DNA from 2 places in the Streptomyces sp. NPDC045956 genome. Region 1 is predicted to be linked to the other one. Evidence: riboswitches for the same ligand, from Rfam matches in the RefSeq annotation. Region 1 holds a riboswitch; the other holds the start of a gene.
What was found. A riboswitch is a leader RNA that binds a small molecule or an ion and turns the genes downstream of it on or off. The one in region 1 is predicted to bind cyclic di-AMP.
Positions count from the first base shown of each region.

Region 2: another riboswitch for cyclic di-AMP. It lies ahead of AC07FV_RS05770 (M23 family metallopeptidase); the one in region 1 lies ahead of AC07FV_RS30960 (transglycosylase family protein).

Region 1 covers NZ_JBWKKZ010000014.1:150,522-158,241, forward strand. The annotation lists gene AC07FV_RS30955 (transglycosylase family protein) at 104-1,144, shown strand; cyclic di-AMP (ydaO/yuaA leader) riboswitch at 1,327-1,493, shown strand; gene AC07FV_RS30960 (transglycosylase family protein) at 1,497-2,228, shown strand; gene eno (phosphopyruvate hydratase) at 2,522-3,802, shown strand; gene AC07FV_RS30970 (FtsB family cell division protein) at 3,914-4,396, shown strand; gene AC07FV_RS30975 (DUF501 domain-containing protein) at 4,446-4,985, shown strand; gene AC07FV_RS30980 (Ppx/GppA phosphatase family protein) at 4,982-5,923, shown strand; gene AC07FV_RS30985 (NAD(P)/FAD-dependent oxidoreductase) at 6,341-7,720, shown strand, end outside.
Region 2 covers NZ_JBWKKZ010000002.1:1,429-9,148, reverse strand. The annotation lists gene AC07FV_RS05785 (carboxymuconolactone decarboxylase family protein) at 1-182, shown strand, start outside; gene AC07FV_RS05780 (TetR/AcrR family transcriptional regulator) at 237-920, shown strand; gene AC07FV_RS05775 (SGNH/GDSL hydrolase family protein) at 999-1,784, opposite strand; gene AC07FV_RS05770 (M23 family metallopeptidase) at 2,012-2,980, opposite strand; cyclic di-AMP (ydaO/yuaA leader) riboswitch at 2,983-3,142, opposite strand; gene AC07FV_RS05765 (tyrosine-protein phosphatase) at 3,566-4,363, shown strand; gene AC07FV_RS05760 (DUF6126 family protein) at 4,373-4,495, opposite strand; gene AC07FV_RS05755 (helix-turn-helix domain-containing protein) at 4,492-5,130, opposite strand; gene AC07FV_RS05750 (aspartate aminotransferase family protein) at 5,195-6,580, opposite strand; gene dxs (1-deoxy-D-xylulose-5-phosphate synthase) at 6,581-7,720, opposite strand, start outside.

The DNA.
Region 1 (7,720 bases):
CATGAACTTGTGACAAGCGATCATCTGCCTATACGTTCACGGATCAACGTGGCCCCCAGTCTCACGGCCGCGCGATCCCCGTTGTCTCGTGAAAGGTCTTCGCATGCTCTCCGGGAACGGTCGTCACCGCCGCCCCCGCCAGGCACCCGCCCTGGTCGTCGCCGCCGGAGTGACGGGCTCCGCCATCGCGATCCCGCTGCTCGGCGCCACCGGCGCGCACGCGGCCGACGGGGCGAACTGGGACCGGGTCGCCGAGTGCGAGACCGGCGGCTCCTGGAGCCAGAGCAGCGGCAACGGCTACTACGGCGGGCTACAACTGTCCCAGGACGTCTGGGAGCAGTACGGCGGCCTGGAGTACGCGTCGAGCGCCGATCAGGCCAGCCGCTCCCAGCAGATAAGAATCGCCGAGAAGTTGCGCGCGGACCAGGGCATCGCCGCCTGGCCGACCTGCGGGCTGCTCGCGGGCCTGGGCAACGACCCGGGCACGCCGGCCGGCGGCGCGGGTGCGGCGGAGAAGGGTGCGTCGCAGGGGTCGGACGAGGAGGGGACGCCGACGGCGCCCCGGTCGCCCGCGGCGTCCGGCACCGGCTCGTCCGGCTCGTCCGAGGGGGCCGGGCGGGTCTCCGGGCTCTCGCCTTCGTCCCCGTCCCCGGCCGCGTCTGACTCCCCGTCGGCCGACCGGGACGAAACGGCCAAGGCCGACACAACACCCGGAACCGGCTCTTCGGCGACCGCGGACCCGCAGGAGTCCGACAGGTCGTCCACAGCCACCACCAAGGATGACGAAACGGACAAGGCGGGCCAGAGCGCGGGCTCTTCGGCCCTCACCGGCACCGCGGGGTCCGGCGCCGGCAAGCATCGCGGCGACCGCGCCCAGGAGGGTGTGGAAGGCGTGGAGGAGGGCCGCGGGTCCGACGCGTCGGGGCGGCACGCCTCGCGCGGTGAGGGCGAGGCGCGAGGGGTCGTCGACGGCTCGTACACCGTCCGCTCCGGCGACAGCCTCTGGGGCATCGCCGACTCCCTTGAGCTCGACGGCGGGTGGCGCTCGCTGTATGTCGGCAACGAGGAGGTCGTCGGCACCGACCCCGACCACATCCTGCCCGGTCAGACGCTCACGGTCGGGGGCGAAACGGGCCAAAAGTAGGGGGAGTTCGCGTCACGGTTCGGGGCCTATGTCCGATTTGGATCACGTGAGACATAGCTCTCAGAAGCCGTGATCGTCTTTGAAAATCCGGCGAGCGCGTGTCTACGGTCATGGTCGCTCGCCATCGCGGGCCCCGGCTGCCGCAACGCCGAATCCTGCCAGCGGCCGTCCGGGAACAGTCGTCGCGTCAAGCGCCGAAGGCAGGAGCGGGGGACCCAAGGTAAGTGCCGCACCGGGCAGTCGAGCCGGAGCGGCTAGGGGTGGAGCCGAGTTCCGCGAGGAACCCGGCCGGGCAACTCAACCGGCCCGAACCCGACAGCTCACCTCGCAGGCGTCGGTGAGGGGATCAACCATGCTGTTTTCCGGCAAGGGCAAGCACCGTCGTCCGTCCAAGGCCACCCGAGTCATCGCCGTCGCCGGTGTCACCGGTGCCGCCGTCGCCGCCCCGCTGATGGCGGCCGGCAACGCCTCCGCCGCCACCGCCTCCGAGTGGGACGCCGTCGCCCAGTGCGAGTCCGGCGGCAACTGGTCCATCAACACCGGCAACGGTTACTACGGCGGTCTGCAGTTCTCCGCCTCCACCTGGGCCGGCTACGGCGGCACGCAGTACGCCGCGACCGCCGACCAGGCGAGCAAGTCGCAGCAGATCGAGATCGCCGAGAAGGTGCTCGCGGGCCAGGGCAAGGGTGCCTGGCCGGTCTGCGGCACCGGCCTGTCGGGCGCCGCGTACACCGGTGGCGGCTCCACCGAGAGCCAGGACAGCGGTTCCGCGCAGGGCTCCGGCAGCTCCGAGAGCCAGAGCGGCGGCTCCACCGCCGACCGCTCCACCGAGCAGAAGGCGTCCCGTTCCGAGGAGCGCCCGGCCGCCGAGAAGCCGGCCGAGAAGAAGACCGTCACCACCCCGACCGGCAAGAAGGTCGAGAAGGGCGACGGCGAGTACAAGGTCGTCAAGGGCGACACCCTCAGCTCGATCGCCGGGGAGCACGACGTCAAGGGCGGCTGGGCGAAGCTGTTCGAGCTGAACGACGACATCGTCGACGAGGCCGACCTGATCTACCCGGGCCAGCAGCTGCACCTGAAGTAAGCAGCGGTCCCGCCTGCTCCCGTCCCGGCGCGTGTTCCCCCGTACGCGCCGGGACGGGTTTTTCACGTCCCCGTCCCGTCCCCGTCCCGCCCGTGCCGCCGTCCCCGGGACCGCGGGTGTTTCCGGAAACGTCTTTGTTCCGTTCGGAAACAATTTACTCTCGGTTCTGTCCAGCGGGTGGGCGATCGGCTGGCCGATCGCCCGGAGCCGGTTAGGCTCGGTCCCGCAGAGCCGCTGCGGTCCTGTGGACCCGCGCGTCACACCGAAGCGTCACATTGAAGAAGGAGATGCTCGTGCCGTCCATCGACGTCGTCGTAGCCCGGGAAATCCTGGACTCCCGAGGCAACCCCACGGTCGAGGTCGAGGTCGGCCTCGACGACGGCAGCACGGGTCGTGCCGCCGTTCCCTCCGGCGCCTCCACCGGCGCCTTCGAGGCCATCGAACTCCGTGACGGCGACCCGGCCCGTTACCTGGGCAAGGGCGTCGAGAAGGCCGTCCTGGCCGTCATCGAGCAGATCGGCCCGGAGCTGGTCGGCTACGACGCCACCGAGCAGCGCCTGATCGACCAGGCCATGTTCGACCTGGACGCGACCGACAACAAGGGCTCGCTGGGCGCCAACGCCATCCTCGGCGTCTCGCTCGCCGTCGCCCACGCCGCCTCCGAGGCCAGCGACCTGCCGCTCTTCCGCTACCTGGGCGGCCCCAACGCGCACCTGCTGCCGGTGCCGATGATGAACATCCTGAACGGCGGCTCGCACGCCGACTCCAACGTGGACATCCAGGAGTTCATGATCGCGCCGATCGGCGCGGAGTCCTTCTCCGAGGCCCTGCGCTGGGGCGCCGAGGTCTACCACACGCTGAAGAAGGTCCTGAAGAACAAGGGCCTGGCCACCGGACTCGGCGACGAGGGCGGCTTCGCCCCGAACCTCGGCTCCAACCGCGAGGCCCTCGACCTGATCCTCGAGGCGATCAAGGAGGCCGGCTACACCCCCGGCGAGCAGATCGCCCTGGCGCTCGACGTCGCCGCGTCCGAGTTCTACAAGGACGGCTCCTACGCCTTCGAGGGCAAGAACCGCACCGCCGCCGAGATGACCGAGTACTACGCCGAGCTGGTCGAGGCGTACCCGCTGGTCTCCATCGAGGACCCGCTGTTCGAGGACGACTGGGACGGCTGGAACACCATCACCGCCAAGCTCGGCGACAAGGTGCAGCTCGTCGGTGACGACCTGTTCGTCACCAACCCGGAGCGCCTGGCCCGCGGCATCGAGGAGAACTCGGCCAACGCCCTGCTCGTCAAGGTGAACCAGATCGGTTCGCTGACCGAGACCCTGGACGCCGTCGAGCTGGCCCAGCGCAACGGCTTCAAGTGCATGATGTCCCACCGTTCCGGCGAGACCGAGGACGTCACCATCGCCGACCTGGCCGTCGCCACCAACTGCGGCCAGATCAAGACCGGTGCCCCGGCCCGCTCCGAGCGCGTCGCCAAGTACAACCAGCTGCTGCGCATCGAGGAGATCCTCGACGACGCCGCGGTGTACGCCGGCCGCAGCGCGTTCCCCCGCTTCAAGGGCTGACCCGCCCCGTAAGAGGCGGCGTCGTACGTACGTCCCCGTACTCGGTCCCGTACCGTGTGCGGGGACGTACGCACGTAGGGCGACGCACGAGGGTGCAGGGGAGGCGGGGACATGGCGGTGAAGGACCGGGACCGTTTCTCCACCGCGACCAGGATCCGGATCATCGGGGAGCAGACCGCGGCCCGGGTCTACCGTTCGCAGACCAAGCGCCAGGCCCGCCGCTCCCGGCTGACCGGCCGGGCCGCGCTGCTCGCGATGGTGCTCTGCTCGCTGGTCGTGGCGCTCGCCTATCCGATACGGCAGTACGTCGCCCAGCGGGCGGAGGTCGCCGATCTCCAGCGGGAGCAGCGCGAGACCCGGAGCCGGGTCGAGGAGCTGCGCGACCTCAAGGCGCGCTGGCAGGACGACGCCTACGCCGAGCAGCAGGTCCGGCTGCGGCTGCACTACGTGATGCCGGGGGAGACGGGGCTCGTCGTCGTCGACCCGGACGCCGCCAGGCAGGCCCGCGCCGAGGCCGGTGCCGCCGACCGCCCCTGGTACCGCAACGTCTGGGACGGGATCGACAAGGCCGACGCCGCCGCCCTCCGGCAGTGAACCGACCGCGCCGGCCGTGACTCAACAGGAAGACCAGCAGAAGACAGCCATGCAGACTCCCCCGCCGACCACCCCGCGCACCGAGCCCACCGACGCGGACGTGGCGGCCTTCAAGCAGCAGCTCGGGCGTCCTCCGCGCGGCCTGCGCGCCATCGCGCACCGCTGCCCCTGCGGCCGGCCGGACGTCGTGGAGACGGCGCCGCGGCTGCCCGACGGCACGCCCTTCCCCACGCTGTACTACCTGACGTGTCCGCGGGCGGCCTCCGCGATCGGCACGCTGGAGGCGAACGGCGTGATGAAGGAGATGACCGAGCGCCTCGCCACTGACCCCGAGCTGGCCGCCGCCTACCGGGCCGCGCACGAGGACTACATCCGGCGCCGCGACGAGATCGAGGAGCTGACCGGGTTCCCGAGCGCGGGCGGCATGCCCGACCGGGTCAAGTGCCTGCACGTGCTGGTCGGCCACTCCCTCGCCGCAGGGCCGGGCGTGAACCCGTTGGGCGACGAGGCCCTCGCGATGCTGCCCGAGTGGTGGCGCAAGGGGCCGTGCGTGACGGTCGACGGGACCTGCGGGGAGGACGGCAAGTGACCCGTGTCGCCGCCGTCGACTGCGGTACGAACTCCATCCGGCTGCTGGTCGCCGACGTCGACCCGGCGACCGGTGAGCTGAGCGACCTGGACCGCCGCATGACCATCGTGCGGCTCGGTCAGGGCGTCGACCGCACCGGGCGGCTGGCGCCCGAGGCGCTGGAGCGGACCTTCGCCGCGTGCCGCGAGTACGCCGAGGTGATCAAGGAGCACGGCGCGGAGCGGCTGCGCTTCGTGGCGACCTCCGCCTCCCGGGACGCGGAGAACCGGGACGACTTCGTGCGCGGCGTGCTGGACATCCTCGGTGTGGAGCCGGAGGTCATCACGGGGGACCGGGAGGCGGAGTTCTCCTTCACCGGCGCCACCCGGGAGCTGGCCGGCCGCGACCACCTCGACAGGCCCTACCTGGTCGTGGACATCGGCGGCGGCTCGACCGAGTTCGTCGTCGGCGACGACCACGTGCGTGCCGCCCGTTCCGTGGACGTCGGCTGCGTCCGGATGACCGAGCGGCACCTGGTCCACGACGGCGCGGTGACCGACCCGCCGACCGAGGCGCAGGTCGCGGCGATGCGGGCGGACATCGAGGCGGCCCTGGACCTCGCCGAGGAGACGGTGCCGCTGCGCGAGGCGCGCACGCTGGTGGGGCTGGCCGGTTCGGTGACGACGCTCTCCGCCATCGCGCAGGATCTTCCCGGGTACGACTCGGCCGCCATCCACCACTCCCGGGTCTCCCGGGACCGGGTCGCGGAGATCACCGCGTGGCTGCTGCGCTCCACCCACGCCGAGCGCGCGGCGGTCCCGTCCATGCACCCGGGCCGCGTCGACGTCATCGGGGCGGGCGCGCTCGTCCTCCTGGCGATCATGGAGCGGACGGGCGCGCGGGAGGTCGTGGTGAGCGAGCACGACATCCTCGACGGCATCGCGTGGTCGCTGGCGTAGGGGCCGTGCTCGCTCTCTGAGCAGGACGGACGACGATTGAGCGGTCGCCGGGGGGCCTCGCGGACCTCCCGGCGACGCCCTGTCGGGAAAGTTCGTGAAGTTCTTCACAAGGAATTGGGCCCGGTCGGACGGCGAATGCGCGTCGGTTGACCCTTTTGGGGGTTCAACGGCCCTTTGAACGCGTTCAGGACCGTGTGTGCGAGGGGTGCCGCCGGGGGGTCGGGAGAGGGTGGTCCACCGTCTCCGGAGGTGCGGACGGGCAGCTCACGCGGCATTGACAACGGGGTGCACTACACGCTGGTTCCTTCCCCCGCCATGATCTCCGTCACGTGGGCGGCGGATGGTAGCACAGCCTTCACCGAAGCTTGTGAAGGGGCGCACGAACGACCCCCCTGAGTCGGGTGGATACTCGATGGCATGAGCACCACGGAGCGTCCCAGGATCCTCGTAGTAGGCGGTGGGTACGTAGGCCTGTACGCAGCTCGACGCATCCAGAAGAAGATGCGTTACGGCGAGGCGACCGTCACCGTCGTCGACCCGCGGTCGTACATGACCTACCAGCCCTTCCTCCCCGAAGCCGCCGCCGGCAACATCTCCCCGCGGCACGTCGTCGTCCCCCTCAGGCGCGTGCTTCCCAAGGCGGAGGTCCTCACCGGCCGGGTCACGACCATCGACCAGGACCGCAAGGTCGCCACGATCGCCCCGCTGGTGGGCGAGGCGTACGAGCTGCCGTTCGACTACCTGGTCATCGCCATGGGCGCGGTCTCCCGCACCTTCCCGATCCCCGGCCTCGCCGAGCAGGGCATCGGCATGAAGGGCATCGAGGAGTCCATCGGACTGCGCAACCACGTCCTGGAGCAGCTGGACAAGGCCGACTCCACCACCGACGAGGAGATCCGCCGCAAGGCGCTCACCTTCGTCTTCATCGGCGGCGGTTTCGCCGGCGCGGAGACCATCGGTGAGGTCGAGGACATGGCCCGCGACGCGGCCAAGTACTACAAGAACGTCTCCCGCGAGGACATGCGCTTCATCCTCGTGGACGCCGCCGACAAGATCCTCCCCGAGGTCGGCCCCAAGCTCGGCCAGTACGGCAAGGAGCACCTCGAGGGCCGCGGCGTCGAGGTCTACCTGTCCACCTCCATGGACTCCTGCGTCGACGGCCACGTCGTGCTGAAGAACGGCCTGGAGGTCGACTCCAGCACCATCGTGTGGACGGCCGGCGTCAAGCCGAACCCGGCCCTGTCCCGCTTCGGCCTGCCGCTGGGTCCCCGCGGTCACGTCGACTGCGAGCCGACCCTCCAGGTCAAGGGCACCGACTACATCTGGGCCGCGGGCGACAACGCCCAGGTGCCGGACCTCGTCGGCCGCAAGGCGGGCAACGAGAACGCCTGGTGCCCGCCGAACGCCCAGCACGCGCTGCGCCAGGCCAAGGTCCTCGGCGACAACGTGATCTCCGGTATGCGGGGCTTCCCGCAGAAGGACTACAGCCACGCCAACAAGGGCGCGGTGGCGGGTCTCGGCCTCCACAAGGGCGTCGCGATGATCGTCATGGGCAAGATGAAGATCAAGCTCAAGGGACGTCTCGCCTGGTACATGCACCGCGGCTACCACGGTCTCGCGATGCCGACCTTCAACCGGAAGATCCGCGTCTTCGCGGACTGGACGCTCGGCATGTTCCTCAAGCGCGAGGTCGTCTCCCTCGGCGCGATGGAGACCCCGCGCGAGGAGTTCTACGAGGCCGCCAAGCCGGCCCCGGCCGCCGCGCCCAAGGCCGCCGAGCCGGCCGCGCAGCCGCAG
Region 2 (7,720 bases), on a different contig from region 1:
CCGCGCGGCTGCGGACCCGGTTGGGGGAGCCCGCGTTCGTGGAGCTGACGGCGATGGTCGCCGTCGAGAACCTGCGCTCCCGGATCAACGCGGCGCTCGGCCTGACCAGCCAGGGCTTCAAGGACTCCTGCGACGTTCCCGATGCGGGGCGCGGGGGCGTGGCCGGGGCCGCCGCCGGCTGACCGGCCGGAGCCGCGGCCCTCACCGCACGTCCGGGGCCTGTATAGGGTGACGGCGTGGCGAGAGTCCGGTTGAGTGTGGCGGAGCGGCGCGAGGAGTTGCTGCGCGCGGCCATCGAGCAGATATCGGCGCGGGGGGTGGCGGCGCTGCGCATCGCCGACGTGGCCGCCGCGCTCGGCGTCAGCAACGCGCTGGTGCTCTACCACTTCTCCACCAAGGAGAGGCTGGTCGCCGCCGCGTTCACCCACGCCGCCGAGGACGATCTCGCTCATCTGCGCAGGCTGCTGGGCCGCCGCACGTCGGCGCTGCGCCGGCTGCGGGCGGCCGTGCGGTGGTACGCCCCCACCGGGCAGGCCAAGGGCTGGCGGCTGTGGATCGAGGGCTGGGCGGTGGCGCTGCGCGAGCCCGCGCTGCGGAGCGTCACGCTGGAACTCGACCGCCAGTGGAAGGCGGCGATCGCCGCGGTCATCGCCGAGGGTGTGGCCGCCGGCGAGTTCCACTGCTCCGCGCCCGACGCCGCAGCGCTGCGCCTGACCGCGCTGCTGGACGGACTGGCGGTGCAGCTGACCTCCTACGGGGGCGCGGTGTCGCGGGCCCGGGCCCAGGAGTGGATGGACGAGGCCCTCGCCCGGGAACTGGGTCTGGAGCGGGCGGCCTTGACGACACCCCGGCGCCGGCCCGGCCCGTCCCCCGCCGACGCGACCGTCGGCCCCGTGGCCCGCCCCCGCCGGAAGCCATAGACCCCGCCCGGACCCGGGCCGGGGCCCACGGACCCCGTAGCCCGGGACCACCGGACGCCGGACGCCGTTCCTCCGCCGTCAGGCCACCGCCGCGATCCGGCCCCTGATGTCCTCCGCCGAGAGCGTCCCCTTGGCGATCACGTGGTCGCCCGAGGACTCGCCGCGCAGCCGGCGGCCGATCCACGGGACCAGGAACTCGCGGGCCCAGTGGACGTCGTCCCGGCGGACGTTCAGGGCGCCGCGCGGCGGCAGCGGCGGCCAGGGCTGGTCGGGGTCGGCCGGGACGGGCAGGCCGAGGACCTGGCCCGCGCGCAGCGCCACGCGCGTGTGTCCCTCCGGCGACAGGTGCAGCCGGTCGGCGTCCCACGCCCTGCGGTCCTGCACGGTCCGGAGCGACCACAGGTCGAGCACGGGACAGCCGTACCGGTCGGCGATGGCCCGGACGTGCCCGTTGTACGTGGCGATCTTGCCGCGCAGGCGCCTGAGGACGGGCACCTCGCGGGTGTCGAAGCCGGTCGTCACCAGCACGGTGCCGGCCGCGGCCGTCAGCGCGGCCACCGCCCGCTCGAACCGCTCGGCCACCTCGTCGGGGTCGGTGCCGGGCCGGATGATGTCGTTGCCGCCCGCACAGAACGAGACCAGGTCGGGGGCGAGTTCGACGGCCCGCGGCACCTGCTCGGCCACGATCCGGTCGAGCAGCCTGCCGCGTACGGCGAGGTTCGTGTACGTGAAGTCGCCCTCGGGGCGCCGGTCCGCGAGCAGGACCGCGAACCGGTCGGCCCAGCCGACGAACGACCCGTCGGGGCCCCGGTCTCCGACGCCCTCGGTGAAGCTGTCCCCCAGCGCCACGTACGACCCGATCACTGTTTCGTTGTCACTCTTCGAATCGTCTGCCACGTCGGCCCATGATTCACCTTCGAATGTGACCTACGCGACCGTAGGAAAGGGTTGACGGGCGGTGAGAAAGACCACGCCTAAAGTGTTCGCCAATTCAGGAATACGCCCGGTCCGGAAAACACAGAACACCGAAGGCCGGACCCGGCGATCGGGGTCCGGCCTTCGGTGGCGCGGGAGGGCGCGTCAGTTCCTCGTCAGAGGGAGACGCCGTGGGAGCGCAGGTACGCGACCGGGTCCACGTCCGAGCCGTAGTCCGGGGAGGTGCGGATCTCGAAGTGCAGGTGCGGGCCGGTCACGTTGCCGGTGGCACCCGAGAGGCCGACCTGCTGACCCGCCGTCACGGACTGGCCCGCGGAGACGGAGAGGGAGGACAGGTGGGCGTACTGGGCGTAGTGGCCGTCGGCGAGCTGGATGACGACCTGGTTGCCGTACGCGCCGCCCCAGCCCGCGGAGACGACGGTGCCCGCACCGACGGCCTTGAGGGAGGTGCCGGTCGGGACGACGAAGTCCGTGCCGGTGTGGTAGCCGCTGGACCACATGCTGCCGGTCTGGTGGTACGGGGTGCCCAGGGTGCCGCTCGGGACGGGCGAGACGAAGCCGCTGCCGGCGGACTGGGGGCTCGTGTTCGAGGAGTCGGCGGAGTCGGCGGAGCTGTTCGCGGCATCCGAGGTCTTCTCGGCCGGCTCGGCCTTCGCGGGGGCCGGCTTCTCGGCCGCGGCGGGCTTCTCGGTGGCCGGCTTCTCCGACGGGGCGGAGGAGGACGGGGCGGAGGACTGGGCGGCCCGGCCGTCGACGGCGAGCTTCAGACCCGGGTGGATCAGCGACGGGTCCGAACCGACGGCCTCGCGGTTGTCCGCGTAGAGCTGCTTCCAGCCGCCGTCGACGTCCTGCTCGTCGGCGATCTTCGAGAGGTAGTCACCGCTCTTCACGGTGTACGTCCGCGCGTCGCCGTTCTTCTCCGCGCCGGCGGCCTTCTTCGCCGAAGCGGTGACCGACTGCACGGACTGCACGGGCTTCTCGGAAGCGGACTGCGCGGGAGCGGCGTGGGCCCCGGCGGCGCCCATCAGCGGGAGCGCGAGCGCGGCGCCACCGGTTCCGGCGACGGCGATGGCGCGGGTCAGGCGCATGGCCCTGGTACGGCGGTGCTTACCCTTCGCGGGCATGGCGAATTCCTCTCCGGCGCCTGCGAGGTGAGCTGTCGGGTGCGAGCTGGAGATGCCCGGCCGCGTCGGGACGCGGCTTTACCCCAAGCCGTTCCGGGAACCGGAACAGGCAGTCATACCTGTGGGTCCCCCGCTCCTGCCGTGTACGGGTGGTCGATGAGTGCGGGCTCCGGTCGGCGGCAGGATTAGGCGTCCGTCCGGATCGGTGGTGAACGTAAGCGACCGGGACGCGCAGCGACAAGCGCCGGGTTGCGCCGACCGGTGTTCCAAATGATCCTTTATGGGAATCGCCGGTCACCCTCCGTCGAAGCGCGACAGGTCGACGCGGGTAAAGGTCCTTGAAAACCGGCCGCATTACGTGGACATGACGAGCAACGCACCGTCACGGGTATGACGCTGCTCACGCGCCGCCCCTCCAGCCCCTTTTATTTCCGCACCAGTTGGAACCAACACACCAATACGGACAGAAGGCCCAGGTAGTCCACTGTCGGACGTCTCGGCCACCGATGGCGCGGGCCCGTGCCGTATCTTCGAGTGGAGCCCGGCGGCGAGCAGCGCCGACGGGGCGGAGTGGGAGGAGCCCTCGTGACGCAGCAGGTCCCGTCGACCGAACCCGAGCTGGCCGGTGTGCGCAACTTCCGTGACGTGGGCGGCCTGCCGACCGTGGACGGACGGCGGGTGCGACAGGGAGTGCTGTTCCGCAGCGGTCACCTGGCACACGCCACCGGAGGGGACGCCGCGTTCCTGGCCTCGCTGGGCCTGCACACGATCTTCGACTTCCGCAACGCGGCCGACCAGAAGCTCGAAGGGCCGGACATCGAGCTGCCGGGCGTGCGCAATGTCAACCTGCCGCTGAGCGACCCGGCCGACGGCGCCGAGTTCTGGAAGATGGTCCGCGACGGCGACCTGGACCAGCTCCGCGAGATCCTGGCCGGCGACAAGGGCGCCGAGCGGATGATCGGCTCCTACCGCCTGATCATCAAGGAGCGCACGGCGGAGCACTCACGGGTGCTGCACGCGCTCGCCGAGGACAGCGTCCCGGCCCTGATGCACTGCGCGGCCGGCAAGGACCGCGCGGGCCTGTCGATCGCGATCACCCTCCTCGCCCTGGGCGTCGAGCGGGACGCCATCGTCGAGGACTACCTGAAGTCGAACGCCACGCACCGCCGCTACAAGGTGCGGCGCAGCAGCTCCGCCGCCTCCGCCTACTCCCCCGAGGTCATGGAGCTGCTCAGCCCCCTGTTCGACGCGCGCGCCGAGTACCTCGCGGCGGCCCTGGAGACCGTCGAGCAGACCTGGGGCGGAGTCGACGCCTACCTGGAGCAGGGCCTGCGGGTCACCCCGGAGACCCGGGAGCGGCTGCGCGAGCGGATGCTGGACTGAGGGCTCCCCTCACCGGCTGCCGGCCCCCACCTCGAAGAGCAGGTAGATGAAGGCCGCGAAGAGGTGGCCCACCACCAGGTAGATGAAGAGCCGCACCCACACGGCCCGCGGAAACCTGTCCTGCATCTTCATGGCGTCTCTCCAGGGGTGGGGTGGGGCGGCGCGGCGGCCGGGCCCAGGCAGAGCGCCGTGGACGGGCTCTGCAACAGCGTGTGGACGAAGAGCAGCTCGACCCCGTCGGCGTCCTGGGCGGCGATCCGGTGCGGGGTCAGCGAGTCGAAGTGCGCGCTGTCGCCCGGACCGAGCCGGTGCACGGTCTCCCCGAGGCGCAGCCGCAGCCTGCCCCGCAGCACGTGGAGCCACTCCTCCCCGGGGTGCACCCGCACGATGTCGCCCTGCGACCCGTGCGGCACGCGGACCCGCAGGGCCTGCATGGCCCGGCCGGACCCACCGGCCTGCCAGTACGTCCAGCCGCCGGCGGACGTCGGTTCCATCGCCTCGGCGCGCACGACGGCGTCCCGGTCCGCGGCCGTCTCGCCGAGCAGTTCCGAGACGGTCGTACCGTAGACACGGGCGAGGGAGAGCAGCATCGGCAGCGAGGGCTGACGCTGCCCGGTCTCCAGCCGGGAGAGGTGGGCGGGCGACAGCCCGGCGGCACGGGCCGCCGCCTCCAGGGTGAGGGCGGCCCGCCGCCGCAGCTCGCGCAGCCGGGGTGCGACGGCGGCGACCGATCCCTCGGCCGGGTCCGTCGCCTCGGAGGAGTTCATGCTCCCATTCAGCCGGAGAATTGCCTCACGGACAAGTTTGTTGCCCCTGAGGCAAAAGCCGGGCTCAGCGGTTGGCCACCGCCTGCCGGACCAGGGTCTTGCCGAAGTCCCACATCAGGCCGCCGCCGTTGTGCGCGTCCTCCATCACCTCGGTGAAGGCGTCGACGAACCGGTCGGCGTCCGAGGTGTCGATGATCAGCGGCGGAATCAGCTTGATCACCTCCAGGTGGTCGCCGGACACCTGGGTGAGGATCCGGTGCCGCTGCAACAGCGGCACCACCACCATCTGTGCGAACAGCCCCTTCCTGGCCGTCTGGAGCATCGTCCAGCGGCTGCGCAGCCTGAGTGACCTGGGGCGGCCGAACTCGATGCCGATCATCAGTCCCCGGCCGCGCACGTCGGCGAGCAGCTCGTAGCGGTCCACCAGCGCCGCCAGCCGGGACTTCAGCCGCTCCCCCACCGCGGCGGCGTTCGCCACGATCTCCTCGTTCTCCATCACGGAGAGCACCGCGAGTCCGGCCGCCATGGCCTGCGCGTTGGACCCGAAGCTCGCCGAGTGGACCTGCACCCGGTCCATCGAGGAGTAGACCTTCTGGAAGATCCAGTCCTTGCCCAGGGTGGCGCCCACCGGCACGTAGCCGCCCGACAGCGCCTTGGCCACGCACACCAGGTCGGGCTCGACGCCGTCCTCGTGCTGGAAGGCGTAGAACGTGCCGGTCCGGCCCAGGCCGGTCTGCACCTCGTCGGCGATCAGCAGTGCCTTGTGCCGGTGCAGCAGTTCCTGCGCGGCGCGCAGGTAGCCGGGGGGCGCCTCGTGCACGCCCTTGCCCTGGATCGGCTCCACGATGAGCGCGGCCACGTCACCCCGCCGCAGTTCCCGCGCCAGGGCGTCCAGGTCGCCGAGCGGGACGGCGGTGTCGGGGAGCAGCGGCGCGAAGCCGTCGCGGAAGCCGCTCTCGCCGTTGACGGAGAGCGAGCCGGTGGTCAGCCCGTGGAAGGCGTGCGTGCAGTACAGGACCCTCGGCCTGCCGGTGGCGTACCGGGCGAACTTCAGCGCGGTCTCCACCGCCTCCGTGCCGCTGTTGCCGAAGAAGACCCGGTCCAGGTGCGGGCTGTAGGAGAGCAGCCGCTCGGCCAGCAGTCCGGGCAGCGGCGGGCAGTCGAAGCGGGTGAGGTCGGCCAGCGAGGCGTCGAGGACGTCGTGCAGCGCCTTGCGGACGACGGGGTGGTGGCGTCCGAGGCCCATCACCGCGAACCCGGCGAGCATGTCGAGGTAGTCGTTGCCGTCCGCGTCCCAGAAGTGCGCGCCCTCGGCCCGCTCGTAGACCTTGTCGAAGCCGATGGTGTGCAGCATCCGCGGCAGCTGGTGGTTGAGGTGCCTGGCGTGCAGCTCGTACCGCTCGGCTCCGCGCTCGGCCAAGAGCGCGGCGAGGTCGAACTCCTTGGTCATTCAGTTCTCTCCTTGCGCTGGCGGGACGGTCCGCCCGTCGCCGGCGGGTTCTTCGGCACGTTCTCCGGGCTCGGCCGCGACGGCCAGGCTCGCGCTGATCCGGCCGGCGATGTCGACCGGCGTCAGCCCGATGTCGGCGAGCACCTCGGCGCGCTTGGCGTGCGCGAGGAACTGCTCGGGGATGCCGAAGCGGCGTACGGGCACGTCGACGTCCGCGTCTCCCAGGGCCAGGGCCACCGCCGAACCGACCCCGGCCGCACGGCTGTTGTCCTCGACGACGGCCACCAGGCGGTGCCGGGCGGCGAGCGGCGCGAGCGCCGGGTCCACGGGCTTGACCCAGCGCGGGTCCACCACCGTGCACCCGATGCCGCGGGCCTCCAGGAGGTCGGCGGCCCCCAGGCAGACGGGCGCCATCACGCCGACGGACACCAGCAGCACCTCGGGCCGGTCCGGGGCGCGCAGCACGTCCATGGAGCCGGCCCGGCCGACGGCGGGGACGGCGGGGCCGACGGACTCTTTCGGGAAGCGCACCAGGGTCGGCGCGTCGTCGACGGCGACCGCCTCGCGCAGCTGGGCCCGGAGCTGGTCGGCGTCGCGCGGCGCGGCGATGCGCAGTCCCGGGACGACCTGGAGGACGGACAGGTCCCACATGCCGTTGTGCGAGGCCCCGTCGGCTCCGGTCACACCGGCCCGGTCGAGGACGAAGGTGACCCCGCAGCGGTGCAGGGCCACGTCCATCAGAAGCTGGTCGAAGGCCCGGTTGAGGAAGGTGGCGTAGACGGCGACGACCGGGTGCAGGCCGCCGGTGGCGAGGCCGGCGGCGGACACGGCGGCGTGCTGCTCGGCGATACCGACGTCCCAGACCCGGTCGGGGAAGCGTTCGGCGAAGGCGGCGAGGCCGACGGGGTGCAGCATGGCCGCGGTGATCGCCACGACGTCGTCGCGCTCCTCGCCGATCCGGACGATCTCCTCGCCGAACACGGAGGTCCAGGAGGGCCCCGGGGAGGGTGTGAGCGGCGCGCAGGTGAGCGGGTCCATCGCGCCGACGGTGTGGAAGTGGTCCTCCTCGTCGCGCAGCGCGGGCTCGTAGCCGCGGCCCTTCTCCGTGAGGCAGTGCACCAGCACCGGCCCGTGGAAGCG